2 regions of the Actinoallomurus sp. NBC_01490 genome follow, and region 2 is predicted to be linked to the other one. Evidence: riboswitches for the same ligand, from Rfam matches in the RefSeq annotation. Region 2 holds a riboswitch; the other holds the start of a gene.
The links. Region 2 has a riboswitch for S-adenosylmethionine ahead of OG417_RS13085 (GNAT family N-acetyltransferase). Riboswitches for the same ligand answer to the same signal wherever they lie in the genome.
Positions count from the first base shown of each region.

Region 1: another riboswitch for S-adenosylmethionine. It lies ahead of thrC (threonine synthase); the one in region 2 lies ahead of OG417_RS13085 (GNAT family N-acetyltransferase).

Region 1 covers NZ_CP109433.1:10,078,357-10,082,562, reverse strand. Annotated here, with positions in the region: gene OG417_RS46285 (alpha,alpha-trehalose-phosphate synthase (UDP-forming)) at 257-1,678, opposite strand; SAM riboswitch class I at 1,857-2,024, shown strand; gene thrC (threonine synthase) at 2,040-3,284, shown strand; gene OG417_RS46275 (MoaD/ThiS family protein) at 3,281-3,559, shown strand; gene OG417_RS46270 (cold-shock protein) at 3,809-4,009, shown strand.
Region 2 covers NZ_CP109433.1:2,682,705-2,686,910, forward strand. Annotated here, with positions in the region: gene pknB (Stk1 family PASTA domain-containing Ser/Thr kinase) at 1-849, shown strand, start outside; gene OG417_RS13085 (GNAT family N-acetyltransferase) at 895-1,548, opposite strand; SAM riboswitch class I at 1,615-1,713, opposite strand; gene OG417_RS13090 (Lrp/AsnC family transcriptional regulator) at 1,791-2,264, opposite strand; gene OG417_RS13095 (APC family permease) at 2,376-3,725, shown strand; gene OG417_RS13100 (LLM class flavin-dependent oxidoreductase) at 3,691-4,206, opposite strand, start outside.

The DNA.
Region 1 (4,206 bases), 4.4 Mb from region 2:
CCTGGTGTCGCCCAAGGATGTGAGCCAATCGCCTTCGTGCCCTGGTGCTGAACGGCGGGAGCCGACAACCCTCGTGGCACGTCCCTCCGGACGCTGGTCGGTGGGGTCTCGGACTCCACCGAGGAGGGTGCCCGGCGTCGCCTGGGCGCCGGGCGTGCTCGTGACAGTCTGCCATAGGACGACTACGGATCGCTAATCCGACTGGTGAGCCTCACGCAACGGATGGAGTGATCGCACCCCGGCCGGGGTGGCTGGCTCAGCCGAGGGCGCTGAGCTGGTCGGCGAACCACTGCTGCGGCGGCAGGGCGGTCGCGGCGGCGGCGAGGCGCTTGCAGCGCTCGGAGCGTTCGTCGGCCGGCATCAGCAGGGCCTGGTGCAGCGCCTCCGCGGTCTGCGACACGTCGAAGGGGTTCACCATGATGGCGTCGCCGGACATCTCGTCGGCGGCGCCCGCCTGGTCCGACAGCACGAGGGCGCAGCCGTTCTTCGACAGCGCCGGACCCTCCTTGGCCACGAGGTTCATGCCGTCGCGGATGGGGTTCACCAGCAGCACGTCGGCCATGCCGTACGCCGCGAGCGACCGTGGGTAGTCGTCGTTGACCTGCAGAATCAGCGGGTCCCACGTGCCGTCGCCGAACTCGTCGGAGATCTCGGCGGCGATCCGCTGCACGGCGGCGGTGTACTCCCGGTACTCCGGCAGGTCGTGCCGCGACGGGTAGGCGAACGCCAGGTGCATCACCCGGCCGTGCCATTCGGGGTGCTTGGCGAGCAGCTCGCGGTAGGCGGCCAGGCCGCGCACGATGTTCTTGGACAGCTCGGTGCGGTCGATGCGTACGATCAGCCGCCGGTCGCCGACCTGCTCGCGCAGTGCCGCGGCGCGGGCGGTCACGTCCGGCTCGGCGGCGCGGGCCCGCAGGGCGTCGCCGTCGACGCCGAGGCCGTGCACGCCGATGCGGGTGACGTGGCCCTGGTGGGTGACCGTACGGGCGTCACGGTCGACGCGGGCGCCCAGGACCGCCGCGCAGCAGTCGACGAACGCCTCGGCCCAGCGCCGCGTCTGGAACCCGGCGTGGTCGGCGCCGAGGATGCCCTCGAGCACCTGGCGTCCGATGTCGTCCGGCAGCAGCCGGTAGTACTCCGGCGGCGCCCACGGCGTGTGCGAGAAGTGCGTGATCTTCACGTCCGACCGGCGTTCGCGCAGGAGCGTGGGCACGAGTGTCAGGTGGTAGTCCTGTACGGCGACCTTCGCGCCGTGCGCGGCGTCCTGGGCGAGCGCGTCGGCGAAGGCCGCGTTGTAGGCCTCGTAGGACTGCCAGTCGCGGCGCGACCGCGCGTCGAAGTGCGGTTTGTTCGGGGTGTCGTACAGCATGTGGTGCACGAACCACAGCGTGGAGTTGGCGACCGCGTTGTAGGCGCGGTGGAAGGTGCCCGGCGGGATGTCCAGCATGCGGACGGCGCCGATGCCGGGGACGTCGAGCCGGCCCTCCTCCGCACGTCGCGCCGCCGCACGGTCGGCGTCGGAGAGCGTGGCGCAGACCCACAGGATGTCGCCGCTGAGTTCGCCCAGCGCGGACACGAGCCCGCCGCCGCCGCGTCGCATCGACAGTGCACCGTCGTCGGCCAGCGAGAAGGAGACCGGGCCACGGTTGGACGCGACGAGCACCTGCGTGTCAGCCATGGGGGGAGAGTAACCGGCCGTCGTGGGCCCCAATCGCCGAAGGTCGGCCTCTGTCCGTTTCGTGACCATACGGATGCTCACCGTGGCGTGAGATCCGTCTCGTGTCTCGCGCGCTGAGACCCCGGGCTGGCCAAAGAACCGGTCAGTCACGTATACAGTTCCTGATACAACTCAATACCGCTCATCCAGAGGGGTGGAGGGACCGGCCCGTCGAAGCCCCGGCAACCCTCCCGGACACGCGGTCCAGTGCGGCGCAGCCGCGCCGCAACTCGCCGACAGATGCGAGGCCGCCCGGGACAGGTGCCAACTCCGGCTCGTGACCAAGGTGGCACGAGAAAGATGAGGAGAGAGGCCTCGCTCCATGTCGCAGACTGCCGTCCGAAACCTCGGCCCCGCGACCGCACTTGCGTGCCGCGAATGCGGCGAATCCTACGATCTCGGCCCACGCTATGCCTGTGAGCAGTGTTTCGGGCCCCTCGAAGTCACCTACGACTACTCCCAGGTGAGCCGGGAGCGCATCGAGGCGGGTCCGCGGAACATCTGGCGCTACCGTGACCTGCTTCCGGTGCCCCCGAACGTCGCCGAGACCCCGAACACCGAGCCCGGCTTCACGCGCCTGGTCCGCGCCGACAACCTCGCCGAGGCGCTCGGCGTCCGCGCGCTGTGGGTCAAGGACGACAGCGGCAACCCCACGCACTCCTTCAAGGACCGCGTGGTCGGCGTCGCCCTCGCCGCCGCCCGCGAGCTGGGCTTCAAGGTGCTGGCCTGCCCGTCCACCGGAAACCTCGCCAACGCGGTGGCCGCCGCGGCGGCGCGCGCGGGCATCCGCAGCGCGGTGTTCGTCCCGTCGAACCTGGAGCGGCAGAAGATCGTCACGACCGCGGTGTACGGCGGCACGTTCGTCACCGTGGACGGCAACTACGACGACGTCAACCGCCTCGCCTCCGAGATCGCCGGGGAGCAGGACGACTGGGCGTTCGTCAACGTCAACGTGCGGCCCTACTACGCCGAGGGCTCCAAGACGATCGGGTACGAGGTGGCCGAGCAGCTCGGCTGGCGGCTGCCCGACCAGATCGTCGTCCCGATCGCCTCCGGCTCGCAGCTCACCAAGATCGACAAGGCGTTCCAGGAGCTCATCAAGCTCGGCCTCGTCGAGGACAGGCCGTACAAGATCTTCGGCGCCCAGGCGACCGGCTGCTCGCCGGTCGCCGCGGCCTTCAAGGCCGGGCACGACGTCGTACGGCCGGTCAAGCCCGACACGATCGCCAAGTCCCTCGCCATCGGCAACCCGGCGGACGGCCCGTACGTCCTGGACGCCGTCCGGCGCACCGGCGGTGCCATCGAGGACGTCTCCGACGACGAGGTGGTGGACAGCATCGGGCTGCTCGCGCGCACCGAGGGCATCTTCGGCGAGACCGCCGGCGGTGTCACGCTGGGTTCGCTGCGCAAGCTGCTGGCCTCGGGCGCGCTCGACCCGGACGCCGAGACCGTGTTCATCAACTCCGGTGACGGCCTGAAGACCCTCGACGCGGTGGCGCCGGTCGCCAAGCCGTCGGCGAACATCGCCCCCACCTTCGACGCTTTCCGAAAGGCAGGCCTGGTATGAGCTCGATCAGCGTGCGTATCCCGACGATCCTTCGGAACTACACCGGCGGTGAGTCCGAGGTGACGGCGTCCGGGACGACGGTACGCGAGGTCGTGGCGGACCTGGAGGCCAGTTTCTCCGGGATCGCCGCCCGAATCCTTGACGAAAACGGCAAAATCCGCCGTTTCGTCAACGTCTATGTCGGCGAAGAGGATGTCCGATTCGCCGATGGCCTCGACACCGCCACCCCCGACGGCACGCAGGTTTCGATCATCCCTGCCGTCGCCGGCGGTTAGGCGCCGGGCGCGTCAGGGCATTTTTACTAGCCCGTGCCGAAGTTCCCATTTCAATGAACTCACATTGACCAGGATCGGCCGTCCGCTCATCTTGGGTAAAGGGTGTTCCACGGACCGTAGCCGTGTGTATGGTCGGCGATGGTCATCGCGGCGCACCCGTGCTGACCGTCGGGTTCCGCGCCTCCGGCGGGCTCGAGTCGGTAGCCGTGGGAATGACCACGGGAATTGCCCTGGTGGGAGTTGTTAGGAATGGCACAAGGCACCGTCAAGTGGTTCAACGCGGACAAAGGCTACGGCTTCATCGCGGTCGACGGTGGCAGGGACGTGTTCGTGCACTATTCGGCCATCCTCGCTGATGGCTACCGCAGCCTCGAGCAGGGGCAGCGGGTCGAGTTCGAGATCACCCAGAGCGACCGGGGTCCGCAGGCGGAGTCGGTTCGCACGCTCTGATCGGTATAGCTCGGTCGAGGCCCGGCGCCTGGCGCGCCGGGCCTTGGCATGTCGGTGACCAGGTGAGACGGGGTACGGCTTGCACTCTCCTGGGTAGAGTGCTAAACACGACATTGGCACTCGGCCATTGAGAGTGCCAGCCCTGAATAAGCGATCGAGGCGACGAGGCCTCACACCCGGCGGCGGCATGGAAACCG
Region 2 (4,206 bases):
CCGGACGTGTCGTCGTCCGGCCGGGACGGCACGACGCGGACGCCGAGTTCGCACACCATGGTGATCCCCGACCACGAGGGGCCCTCGCGGAAGTGGCGGCGTCGTCCACGGACGTACGGGCTGTTCGCCGCCGCGGTCGTCGTCGCGCTCCTGCTCGGGGGCTTCGTGTGGTTCCAGACGGCGGAACGCACCGCGCGCGTGCCCCAACTCGTAGGCCTGTCGGAGGCGGATGCGCGTCTCCGGGCCGAAAGACTCGGTCTCAAGGTCAAGGCCGGTTCGTTCCGCCAGGACCCGAGCGTGCCCAAGGACAAGGTCGCCCAGGTCGAGCCGGGCGCCGGCACGCAGGTCAGGACGGGCACGCTGCTCACTCTGACGCTGTCGTCGGGCCGGCCGCCGGTCGCCGTGCCGGACGTCCGGAACCAGCCACTCGGCCAGGCGGAACAGCGGCTGCGGCAGGCGGGACTCCAGCCGGGCCGGCGGCTCCGGCAGGACAGCGCCACCGTGCCGCGCGGCGACGTCATCACGACCAGACCGGCGGCCGGGAAGAAGCAGAACCCGGACGAACCCGTCACCGTCGTCGTCAGCCGCGGCATGACGATGCCGGACCTGAGCGGCCTCACCCCCGATCAGGCCGCGCGGAAGCTGGCCGCACTGGGGCTGAACGCGCAGTGGCGGCAGCAGCCCCCGGACGGCGGCCGGCAGCCGAACACCGTGGTCGGCCAGGACCCTCCCGCGGGACGGCCCGTCAACCGGGGCGACGACGTCCAGGTGACCTTCACCGACCAGCGCCAGTGCGAGTGGGGCCCCTTCTGCTCCTACGGCGACGGCCAGGACGGCGGCGACGGGTAGGCCCCGCCCGGCGACGAGCCCGCACGTCCGCCGAGAGGCTCCGCGCTACGCGAGATCGTTCTCCGCATCTCGTACGGCCCGTGAGCGGGAGATCGCGGCGGCGAGACGGGCTCGCAGTACCGGTTCGACGGCGGGCCATTCGCCGGCGACCACCGCGAACATGGCCGAGTCGCGGACCTTGCCCTCCTCGCCGCGTGCCCATGACATCGACCAGGCGCGCAGCACGCCCTCGAAGGGGATGCCGAGCCGCTCCAAGGCCCGGCGGCAGCGGTGGTTGCGGGCATCGGTCTTCAGATCGACGCGGGTGACGCCGAGAACGTCGAACGCATACGACAGCAGCAACAGTTTCGCCTCGGCGTTGATCCCGGTGCCCTGCGCCGAGGCGGCCAGCCAGGTGAAGCCGATCTCGATCGCTCGCAGGCCCGGCCGATCCGGCCAGCCGCGAGGATCCCACAGGCCGGTGCATCCCACCGCCTTGCCGTCGGCGAGCCGAACCTGGGCGAACGGGGTCAGCCCGTCGCGGGCGAGCTGGGCCGCCACGTAGTCCGGTATCTCATCGGCGCGGGGCACCAGCGTGAAATCGTAGGACGACCGGTCCTCCTCGACCGCCTCCGCGAGATCCGGCGCGTGCCGCACCGTCAGTGGCTCCAGGCGCACCACATCACCGGCAAGGGCGGGAACATCGAGCCGCACGCTCATGAGTCCTCCTTCGTCGGAGGAGAGACCCGGCGCGCGTGTTCTTTGATTCGCTCGCTCATCAGCGCTCCTTCATCGTTCCTGGCATTGGCACCTTTCCCGCGGGTTCCCGCCGGGAGGTTGCCGGACCGTCACAGGGCCAGGTCCCTCGGATCCTCTGGATGAATTACCGGCTCACGATCATGCCTGCCCGGTCGTAGGCGGTCAACCCGCCACAGGGACCGCCGGCGCCGTCGACGAGTGGTTCAAGGGACGATGTCCGGGTCTTCCAGGCGCTCCAGTACGGGATTGCGGACCTGCTGGAAGACCACCGATGTACGGAAGCCGGCGACCTCCTTGCGCGTGCTGACCCGGTCGGTCAGGAACGCGTGCAGATGGTCGAGGTCCTGGACCGCGACGTGCACGATGAAGTCGTCGTCTCCGGAGACGACGTACACGCTGAGCACCTCGGGCAGCCGTGACGCGAAGTCCTTGAAGGCGTCGATGGCCGTACGGCTGGAGACGCGCAGCTTGACGGACACCAGGCCCTGCACTCCCCGGTTGAGCGCGGGCAGGCTGATGTCGGCGTGGTAGCCGCGGATCACTCCGCGGCGGGTGAGCGTACGGACGCGTTCCATGCAGGTCGACGGCGCGATGTCGAGCTTGCGGGCCAGTTCGCGGTAGGACTGCCGGGCATCCGTTTGAAGAAGTCGCACGATTTCGGCGTCACGTTCGTCCACAGCTGGATTCTGGCACTCATCTCGACCGAGCGTTCGCCAGGGCAGTTGTTCTGCCGGTCGATTGTCTACCTTCGAGGCTCTCCATCGATCAATAGAACGGCAGGGACGACGGTGAGCGGACGTACGATCGAGGATCCACTTGGGCACCGACTCGGTCCGGCCCAGGGCACGGCGCTGTTCGTGGGGGCCGTGCTCGGGCCCGGGGTGCTGGCCCTGCCGCACCTGGCGGCGGTGGCCGCCGGGCCGGCCTCGATCCTGGCCTGGGCCGCGTTGCTGGCCCTCAGCGTCCCGGTGGCGATCACGTTCGCGGCGCTGGGCGCCCGGTTCCCCGACGGCGGAGGAGTGGCGGCGTTCGCCGCGCGGGCGTTCGGGCCGCGGACGGCGGCGGTCGTGGGCTGGTGGTTCTTCGCCGCGGTTCCGGTGGGCGTGCTCGCCGGCGCGTTGATCGGCGGGGACTATGTCGCGTCGGCCGTCGGGCTGGGCCGCCCGGCGGCCGTGACGGTCGCGATCGGACTGCTGGTGGGGGCGTTCGTCACCAACCACGGAGGCCTGCGGGTGTCCGGGCGGGTGCAGCTGCTCCTGGTGGGCGCGCTGGTCCTGCTGCTGACGGCCGCGATCGTCGCGGCCGGGCCGGGCCTGCGGCCGGCGAACTTCACGCCGTTCGCCCCGCGCGGCGGCCTCGGCGTGGTGCACGCGGCCGGCGTGCTGTTCTTCGCCTTCTCCGGATGGGAGGCGGCCAGCCACCTGTCCGCCGAGTTCGCCGACCCGCGGCGCTCGCTGCCCCGGGCGACCGCGTCGACCCTGCTCATCGTCGGCGTCCTCTATCTCGGGCTGGCCGTGACCGTGACCGGAGTGCTGGGGGAGCGGGCCGCCTCCTCGCCGGTGCCGCTGGCCCTGCTCCTGCAGGAGGGCATCGGCGGTACGGCCCGGGTGGTCACCGGTGCGGTGGCCGTCGTCCTGAGCTTCGTCGCCGTCAACACCTACATCGCCGGCGGTGCGCGACTCGGCGCGGCGCTCGCCCGCGACGGCGCGCTGCCCGCCCCGCTCGCCCGCGGAGCGGGGGCCGGACGGGTGCCACATCGGAGCCTGCTGCTGCTGGCGGCGCTCACCGGCCTGGTCACGGCGGTCGCCGTTCCGTACGGGCTCGGCCTGGACACGTTGATGCGGGCGACGTCGGCGTGTCTCGCGGCCGTCACCGTCGCGGGGATGGCCGCCGCCGTCCGGCTGCTGCCCCGCGGCCGTACGCTCGCCGCAGCCGCGACCGTTTTCGCCGCCCTGGTGCTGCTGTCGTGCGGGGTCTACCTTCTCGTCCCCGCCGTCCTCGCCGTCGCGGCGGTGCCGGCGACCTCGAGAGCGCGTGGTCGCCGGGCCGGGGACACGGCCTCCACCTGCCGCGAACCGACCTACGCGTCCCCGCCGGCCCCGTTCAGCGCCAGCCGAGGTCCGGTGCCACGTGGGTGAGGATGTTCTCCAGCAGGTGGACGTTGTAGTCGACTCCGAGCTGGCTGGGGATGGTCAGCAGCAGGGTGTCGGCGGCCTGGACGGCTTCGTCCTGGGCGAGTTCCTTGACCAGGACGTCGGGCTCGGCGGCGTACGACCGTCCGAAGATCGCTCTGGTCGTTTCGTCGATCATGCCGATCTGGTCCTGGGAGTTGCGGTCGTGGCCGAAGTAGGCGCGGTCCAGGTCGGTCGTGAGAGCGAAGATGCTGCGGCTCACCGACACCCGGGGCTCCCGCCGGTGGCCGGCCTCCTTCCACGCCTCGCGGAACGCTTCGATCTGCTTGCGCTGCTGGACGTGCAGCGGTTCACCGGTCTCGTCGTCCTTGAGCGTGGAGCTCTGGAGGTTCATGCCGAGCTTGGCGGCCCACACGCCGGTGGCGTTCGATCCCGAACCCCACCAGATGCGCTCGCGCAGGCCCTCGGAGTGCGGTTCGAGCCGTAG